2 regions of the Arthrobacter sp. D5-1 genome follow, and region 2 is predicted to be linked to the other one. Evidence: predicted binding sites of a transcription regulator. Region 2 holds the regulator's gene; the other holds the start of a gene.
The links. The regulator Rex, encoded in region 2, represses fermentation and respiration genes when NADH is low (regulators of the CRP and FNR family bind a similar motif). The targets are predictions, from matches to a motif close to CTTGTGAANNNNTTCACAAG.
Positions count from the first base shown of each region.

Region 1: the regulator Rex is predicted to act here: its motif matches at 2,643-2,662, upstream of AYX22_RS04175 (queuosine precursor transporter).

Region 1 is NZ_CP014571.1:877,158-881,525, reverse strand. Features, by position in the region: gene AYX22_RS04185 (SRPBCC domain-containing protein) at 1-234, shown strand, start outside; gene tgt (tRNA guanosine(34) transglycosylase Tgt) at 342-1,613, shown strand; gene AYX22_RS04175 (queuosine precursor transporter) at 1,695-2,405, opposite strand; gene AYX22_RS04170 (TetR family transcriptional regulator) at 2,716-3,378, shown strand; gene AYX22_RS04165 (TIGR01777 family oxidoreductase) at 3,378-4,271, shown strand.
Region 2 is NZ_CP014571.1:3,767,001-3,771,368, reverse strand. Features, by position in the region: gene AYX22_RS17360 (HAD-IB family hydrolase) at 315-1,163, opposite strand; gene AYX22_RS17355 (glutaredoxin family protein) at 1,330-1,584, shown strand; gene AYX22_RS17350 (redox-sensing transcriptional repressor Rex) at 1,669-2,364, shown strand; gene AYX22_RS17345 (hypothetical protein) at 2,414-3,130, opposite strand; gene AYX22_RS17340 (hypothetical protein) at 3,392-4,105, opposite strand; gene AYX22_RS17335 (YceI family protein) at 4,286-4,368, opposite strand, start outside.

The DNA.
Region 1 (4,368 bases), 1.8 Mb from region 2:
AAGATCTCCGGCAAGGTCTGGTTCAAGAGCCGGCATCAAGTTGGCCTCACCGTCCACAGCTACGCGGAGCATGGAGACGGCCTGTTGATCGTCGCGGAACAGCTGCCGATTCCGGAGAAAAGGCCCGACGGCGGCTCCATGGTGATCGCCTCCACTTACGATCTGGGGGCCCACACCTTGGCGGACATCCGCTCGTCGTGGGACAACTGGAAATCTGAGAACTACGGCTCGTAGGGCTTCCTCCGCGGGTTACTTCGGGTAAAGCTGGCACACTTGGTAGCGTGCCAGCTTCCGTTTCTGCTTCCGCGTCTGTGTCTTCCCCTACTCCCGGCCAGCCTGACTTGCCAGGGTTGTCCTCCCGGCAATCCGGGTTCTCGTTTTCGGTGGGCCAGCGCCTGACTGAAACGTGCTCGCCGTCGGACGCCCAAGTGAATGCCAACGGCGGAGCTTTCCTGGGCCGCACCGGAACCATCACCACACCGCACGGAACCATCCAGACGCCCGCGTTCATCGCCGTCGGGACCAAAGCCACCGTGAAAGCAGTACTGCCCGAGTCCATCGCCGACCTCGGTGCGCAGGCTGTGCTGGCCAACGCATACCACCTGTACCTGCAGCCGGGGCCGGAGATCCTCGACGCCGCCGGCGGGCTGGGCGCGTTCATGAACTGGTCCGGGCCGACCTTCACCGACTCCGGAGGATTCCAGGTGATGAGCCTGGGCTCTGGGTTCAAGAAGGTCATCGACATGAAGAACGTCGATTCGTCCGGACCCGACGACGCCGTGGCACCGGGCAAGGAACGGCTGGCGCACATTGACGACGACGGCGTCTGGTTCAAATCGCACCTCAACGGGGACAGGCACCGCTTCTCCCCCGAGATTTCCATGCAGGTCCAGCACCAGATCGGCGCGGACATCATGTTCGCCTTCGACGAGCTCACCACGCTGCAGAACTCGCGGGCCTACCAGGAGGAGTCCCTGGAGCGGACCCGGCTGTGGGCGCGGCGGTGCTTGGAGGAGCACGCTTCCTTGACTTCTTCCCGCGTGGGCAAGCCCTATCAAGCCTTGTTCGGCGTGATCCAGGGTGCGCAGTATGAGGACCTTCGCCGCAAGGCGTGCCGGGATCTCGGTGCCATGCCCTTTGATGGGTACGGGATCGGCGGGGCGCTGGAGAAGGAAAACCTGGGCACGATTGTGCGCTGGTGCAACGAGGAATTGCCCGAGAACAAGCCCCGGCACCTTCTGGGCATCTCCGAGCCGGACGACATCTTCACGGCCATCGAGAACGGCGCCGACACCTTCGATTGCGTCTCCCCCACCCGCGTGGCCCGAAATTCGGCGTTCTACACACCGTTCGGCCGGTTCAACCTGTCCGGGGCCCGCTATAAAACCGATTTCGGGCCGTTGCAGGACGGCTGCGACTGCTACACGTGCGTGAACTACTCGCGGGCTTACATCCACCACCTGTTCAAGGCCAAGGAAATGCTCTCGGCAACGCTCATCTCCATCCACAACGAGCGCTTCGTGGTGAAGATGGTGGACGACGCCCGCTTGGCCATCGAATCCGGGGATTTCTTCGAGTTCAAGGCGGAGACCCTGGGCCGGTACTACTCGTAGGCGTCGAGTTCGCCGGAAGCGTGCGTGGGCGTGCGGAAACTTCCGGCGAACTCACACGGTTCCGGCGAACTCGGCCCGAGCCTAGGCTGCCGTTACCCCGTAGCTTGGCTCGCGCTTCTTGATCCACCCGACAACCAACACGGTGACGGGCACGAACAGGAACTCCACGGCCGTCTTGTAGACGAAGCCAACCAGGGCGTAGTTCAGGAACGAGCCAAAGTCCGTGATGCCGATGACCGATGCCGCGATGCTGCAGAAGATCAGGGTGTCCACGAATTCGCCCACCACGGACGAGCCCATCAGGCGTGCCCACAGGGACTTCTCGCCGGTGCGGGCCTTCATCTTCACCAGGATCCAGGAGTTGATGGTCTGTCCGGCAAGGAAGGCAAGGAGCGATCCAAGGACGATCAGCGGCACGGGTCCGAGGGCGCCTTCGAGGGCTGCTTGCTTGCCGATGCTGTACTCGTCATTGAAACCGGGCAGCACGATGATGATCCAGTAGCAGAGAGAGGCAAAGACCGAGAGGGCAAACGAGGTGATGATGGCCTTGCGCGCCACCTTGAAGCCGTACACCTCGCTCATCACATCACCCAGGATGTAGGCGATGGGGAACAGGAAGAACCCGCCGTCAGTCAGGATTGGCCCGAGCGCGACGCCCTTGGAAGCGCCGATGTTGGACAGGATCAGCACCACGGCCATGATGGCCAGCATGATGCCGAAATACGGGGAGCCTATTGAAGCAAAGCGTGGGGCGGGCTTGCTCAAGGTACTGGAGCCTGAGGGCGAGGGCATGGGTCATCCATTTCGTAGTGGTTCGCGCAGGCTCCTTCGTTCAGGGCGCCCCGCTGTATTAGCACTGTGGTTGGTGGGGCATGTGGCCCGGCACCGGTTCCATTCTCCCACTCCTTCACCCCAACGCTCCCTCACATCCCTCGGGCTTGAACCCAACGCTCTCTCACATCCCTCGGGCTTGAACCCAACGCTCTCCCACATCCCTCGGGCTTGAACCCAACGCTCACTCACGTCCCCCTTTTGAACGTGTTCAGAAATATGCCATACTCAGTCTTGAACACGTTCAAAATACGTCCCAGGGAGCGGCACCATGGCAGCAAAGAGTGAGCAGACCCGCCAATTAGTGGCCGACGTCGCGCTGAAAATGTTCCGCGAGGTTGGCTTTGAGAAGACCACCATGCGAGCCATTGCCCAGGAGGCCGGGGTCTCCGTCGGCAATGCCTACTACTATTTCGCATCCAAGGACGAGCTCGTCCAGGAGCTTTACGTTCAAGTGCAGGATGAACACGCCGTGGTCGCGGCGCAGGCCTTGGAAGGAGTCCAAGATCTCGCAGGCCGCCTGAAGGCAGTGCTGCACACCGGCATCGACGTCATGGCGCCGTACCACCAGTTTGGTTCCGACTTCATCGCGACGGCGATCCGGCCGTCGTCGCCCGTCAATCCGTTCGGCGAGGCGTCCACCGCCGCACGGGAGGCTTCGCTCGCGATCTTCCGGTCCGCCGTCGAGGGCTCCTCCCCCGCCGTCGCAAAGAAGCTGCGCGGCGATCTGCCCGAGCTGCTGTGGCTGGCGTACATGGGAGTCGCACTGTTCTGGGTTTACGACACCTCCGAGAACCAGCGCCGCACACGCAAGCTGATCGACGGCGCCGCCCCGCTGGTGGCGCGCGGCTTGTCGCTGGCGAAGATTCCGGGCGTCAGCAAGGTGTTCGATGACGTTCTGGGACTCGTGCGCAACGTCAAGGAAGATTCGTGATGCGGCGGACAGTAGTCATCGCCGGCGCTACTGGCTTCATTGGCAGCTACTTCCAGCGGCGGTTCCTTCAAAAGGGCTGGCAGGTCCGGACCGTTGGGCGGGACGCTTCGGCTGACGCGCAATGGCACGACGACGGCGCCATCACCAAAGTGCTGGACGGTGCCGAACTTCTGGTGAACCTCGCCGGACGATCCGTGAATTGCCGTTATGACGAGCGGCACAGGAGGGAGATCCTGGACTCCCGGGTTCTCACAACAAGTGCCTTGGGCCGGGCCGTTGCTGCCTGCGCCGAACCGCCCAGGACGTGGATCAACTCCAGCACCGGAACCATTTACCGGCATGCGGAAGACGCTCCGCAATCCGAGGTTTCCGGCGAATTGGGCACTGGCTTCTCCGTGGACGTTGCCCGCGCGTGGGAAGACGAGTTGGCGGCTGCCGTTGTCCCCGGCACCCGCAAAGTGCCGCTCCGCATCGCGATTGTCCTGGGGGCGGGCGGCGTCATGAGTCCCCTCCGGAACCTCGCCCGCCTCGGTTTGGGTGGGCACATGGGTCCGGGCACGCAGAAGTTCAGCTGGATCCATGTGGAGGACCTGTTCAGGACGGTGCTGTTCGTCCACGATCACGGAGAGCTGAGCGGTCCGGTGAACGCGGCGGCGCCCCACCCAGTGGACAATCGGGAGCTCATGGCCATGGTTCGGCGAAGCATGGGTGTCCCCTTTGGCATCCCGACACCCGCATGGCTGCTCGAGGCCGGCGCCGTCCTCATTCGGACACAGACCGAGCTGGTCCTCAAGAGCCGGTGGGTAGAACCCCGGAAGTTGCTCGACGCGGGGTTCGCGTTTGAGTATCCCTCGCTGGCTGGCGCGCTTAACGAGATCGCGGCTACTCCATGAACTCGACTCACCATCCGGCATTCTGGCCCTACGAATACCGGGACCGCGTGGTCCGGGGCTGGAAGGGACTTCTAGTAGGCGTCCTCGTTGCCGATGT
Region 2 (4,368 bases):
CCGATAGCTCAAAATCCCAATCCGATGGACGGTAAAGGCCCCGGCTCACCCCATCTATTCCTACACGATTCCACAGGTGCGATTGCTTCAGGCCTGCGGCCTCGGCCTCGTCAATGGTGAATGGTGCGTTGGTCAGTCGGGGCGGAAGGGGCCTGGCGTTCTGCATATCTGGCATTCTCGCCCAGAAACGCTTGAGTCATCGTAAGTTATCCACAGGCTCGTTGAGGCCATCGAGGGATGTGAGAGAGGGTTCGGGTCAAGCCCGAGGGATGTGAGAGAGGGCCCGGGTCAAGCCCGAGGGATGTGAGAGAGGGTCAGATGCGGGGGCCGCGGAACCTTGAGAAACCCCGCCACAGGCCGTAGACCGCTCCGCCAACCGTGGCGGCCTTGAGCCCAAGCGTTGCTGCGCGGCGACCGGAACGGAAGTCGTACACGGGCCAGTTGTTCTCGCGGGCGTGCCGGCGCAACCTGGCGTCCGGGTTGATCACCACGGGATGACCCACCATGGTGAGCAAAGGTATGTCGTTGGCGGAATCGCTGTACGCCCAGCAATGATCCAGATCCAGGCCCTCACGATCGGCGACGAGCTGAACTGCGACTGCCTTCGCCGGCCCGTGCAGGATGTCGCCCACAAGTTTCCCTGTGTACATGCCACCTTCCACTTCACCCACGGTGCCAAGGGCGCCGGTGAGTCCGAGCCTGGTGGAAATGACCGTGGCCACCTCGATGGGTGTAGCCGTGACGAGCCAGACCTTGCGTCCAACCCTGAGATGCTGTTCCGCGAGGGCCTTGGTCCCCGGCCAGATCCGCGACTCGATCATTTCGTCGTAGACCTCTTCACCCAGGGCCTTGATGTCATCCACGGTGATGCCGGCAGCAAGGGTAAGCGCGGAGTCGCGGACCGAGTGGACGTCTTCCATGTTCTCGCCGCGCATGACGAATTTGAACTGCTTCCAGGCGAATCCGGCCGCTTGCGACAATGTGAAGGCCTTGCGTTCGTACATCTTGCGGGCCACATGGAAGAGGCTGGCGCCCTTCATCAAGGTGTTGTCGACGTCGAAGAAGGCGGCCTCGCCCGTGCGCTTCTGCACGTTGTCCTTCTGCACTATGGGCTTCTGCACCAAGGCATCTGCGACCACGGCGGCGTTCTTCTCCTCGGGCATGCCTTGAGTCTAGTCAATCGCCGCGGTCCGCGTTCGAGGGCGCACGGTGGCGTCACAGAAGGGCTCGGGATGTGAGAGAGGGTTGGCCGGAAGGGCGTGGGATGTGAGAGAGGGTTGGCCGGAAGGGCGTGGGATGTGAGAGAGGGTTGGCCGGTACCTTTGAGATATGGCTATTCCCGACGTCGTTCTCCTCACCAAAGCTGACTGCCACCTGTGCACCGCGGCGCGTGCCGCCGTCGAGCGTGTCACTAAAAGTCTTGGCGTGCAGTGGAAGGAGCAGCTGATCGACGACGACCCCCAACTGCAGGAGCGCTTCGCGGAAGAGATTCCCGTGGTGCTGGTGGACGGCGTCCAGCGCGATTTTTGGAAGATTGACGAGGAACGGCTCACCCGCACCCTGAAGAAGGTCCTGGAGGGCTGAGGGGTTACCCGTTGGTAATGGCTTTTGTTGAGTCCGCCCGGGGGTCATAGAGTGGAACAACAAAGCGACGCAATGGAGAATACCGTGACTGCGCTGGAACCGTCCCCGGAGGCTGCAACCGGGGACAACGAACCTGCCACAAAGCAGATCCCACCCGCGGCCGTGGCCCGGATGACGCTCTATTTGCGCGCGCTCAACTCCCTGTTGGCTGAAGGCGTGGAGCGGGTTTCGTCCGAAGCATTGGCGGAAGCCTCAGGTGTCAGCTCGTCCACCCTGCGCAAGGATCTTTCCTATGTGGGCTCGTATGGGACGCGCGGTGTCGGCTATGAAGTCCAGTACTTGAGCCGCCACATTGCCGCCGCCCTGGGTCTGACCCATGACTGGAAAGTTGCCATTGTGGGCGCCGGTAACCTCGGAAAGGCCCTGGCCCGGTATGGCGGCTTTGAGTCCCGCGGTTTCGACGTTGTAGCCATCTTCGACGCCGACCCCATGGTGATCGGCAACGAAGTAGGGTGGCTTCGCGTCAGCGACTCCGCGGAGCTTGAGCGGGTCCTTGAACGGACCCACACCAACATGGTGGTGCTGGCCCTGCCCGCCACCGTAGCGCAGGCTGTATGCGACCGCGTGATTGCCGCCGGGATCCGGAGCATCCTCAGCTTCGCGCCGGTGCTGTTGCAGGTTCCTCCGCACGTGAACCTCCGCAAGGTGGACATGGCCACGGAACTCCAGATTTTGGCGTACCACGCACAACGGGCGCAGACACCGGGCCAGGCTGTTTAGCCTTCGCCGGGTCCGCGCCCGCGTTTGAAGCGTCTGGAACTCTGGGTGTTTAGCGGCCGTACGGGTTCTGGTATGGGTTGCCGAAGGGCTGCGCCTTGCGGAAGTACGGGGCCGACGCCGGCAGGTACAGCATGACGATCGCCGCGACTCCCAGCAGGATCACGATGAGCTGCAGGATGCCGTAGGTGGCACCGAACTGGAACAGGCCGGTGAGGCCCAGGACGGAGATGGCGGCGAAGACGGTGCCCAGGATCCGTGCCCAGTTCTTGCCCTTGCGGACGGGGAAAGCGACCAAGGCGTAGAGACCGAGGGCCAGAACAGCGCCTACGACGGCGCTGACACCGATCACACCGCGCATGCCTTCCATGGACCCTTCGGGGAGGTCCGTACCCTGCTGGCTTGCCTGCTGGTTCATGGCGCTGATGAAGGCATCAGCACCAGTGGTGGCCAACAGAAGCGAGCTGATAGCGGAAAGAATGCCGGCGGCAACGATCATCCAGAAGGCGTAGTTAACCATGGGCGGCACAGCGGTGGGACCGGGCTGCTGGCTGGGCCAGTTGGTGTCCTGTCCGTACTGCGGAGCGCCGGGAGCCTGGCCGTACGGGGATGACTGCTGGCCGTACTGCGGCGCGGCGGGGCTTTGCTGGCCGTACTGCGGCGCGGCGGGGCTCTGCTGGCCGTACTGCGGCGCGGCTGGCTGGGTGCCCGGCTGCTCGGGCTGGTTGGCATCGCCCGGGTTTGACGGCGGGTAGGGAGGGTTGCTCATGGCATTCCTTTGCTTGTTCGACTGCTGGTGCGGCCGCCGGGATCAGCAAAATGACCCTGCCCCCAGCGTGGTTCTGCTTCCACCGTACCTCCCGGGTCTGACCCTGCAGGTGATCCCACGCAGGTATTTCCGGCTCGCGGCAAAAATCATCATGTTGGCTTACGCCTTCATGATGAAAGCCGCGGCAATCCGACAGGATTTACCGCGGCCTTCAGCCTGTATTGGCGCCGATAAGGCACGACGACGGCAGTTGCCTCAACGCTAAGCGTGGCCCTTGACTGCCTTGAACCAAAGTTGTGAATTCGGAAGCCACATCAGGACTACGGCTACGGCGCTGACGAGGAAGCCGAACCAGTTGCTGCCAAGGCCCGTGCTGGAGCCGCCGGCACTGGCCGCACTGAAAATGGTGAGGAGCAAGGAGATGCCGGCCACGATGGTGAGGGCGAGGCGGGCCCACTCTTTGCCTTCCTTCATCTTCATCGCAAGGACTACCTGTGCCGCTGCCACCGCCAGGGTGAGGATGAGGATGATCAGCAGGATGGCTGCAACGCCAGGGGCGAAAGCGAAGAGGGCAATGATCGCGAAGAATCCGATCAGCCCGAACAGCAGGCCAAGGAGTCCGGAGATCACCCAGATGAAGTATGAAACCTTCAGCTCGGTGGGGAGGCCCTGGGTCTTGAACATTCCCGAGAATCCGCCCTGGGGCATGACGTCGTTGAAGTTGCGGGGCCCGTCAGTGGGCATCTCGAAGTGGAGACCAGGCTGCCCCGGGGTTGGCTGTCCAGGGCCAGGCTGCGGTGGCCCGGGCTGCGTGGGGCCGGGCTGTGAATATTGTCCCGGTTGCGACGGCGGCTGGTAACCCTGGGGTGGCTGGTAGCCCTGCGGAGGCTGGTAACCCGCAGGAGGAACATTGCCGGGCTGCGGAGGCTGGGAGCCGGGCTGCTGTGGCTGTGGTGCTTCGTCTGGGGTACTCATGGCATCACTGTAGACCGCAGGTTGAAGGTTGCATAGGAACTTCGGAGCCAACTCGCAGGTAAATACAGGCTGTTTGCCGAACAATTGCGGGGTGACTTCCGGAAATGCGAAACGGCGCCCCCACACAGCCGGGGACTGTGGGTGGCGCCGTTGGGGTGAATCCGCGTCTGGAGAGAGGGCCTATGCGGCGGCCGGTGCGATGAAAGCGAGTTCCAGGTTGATGACAACCTTGTCGCTGACCAACACGCCACCGGCTTCGAGAA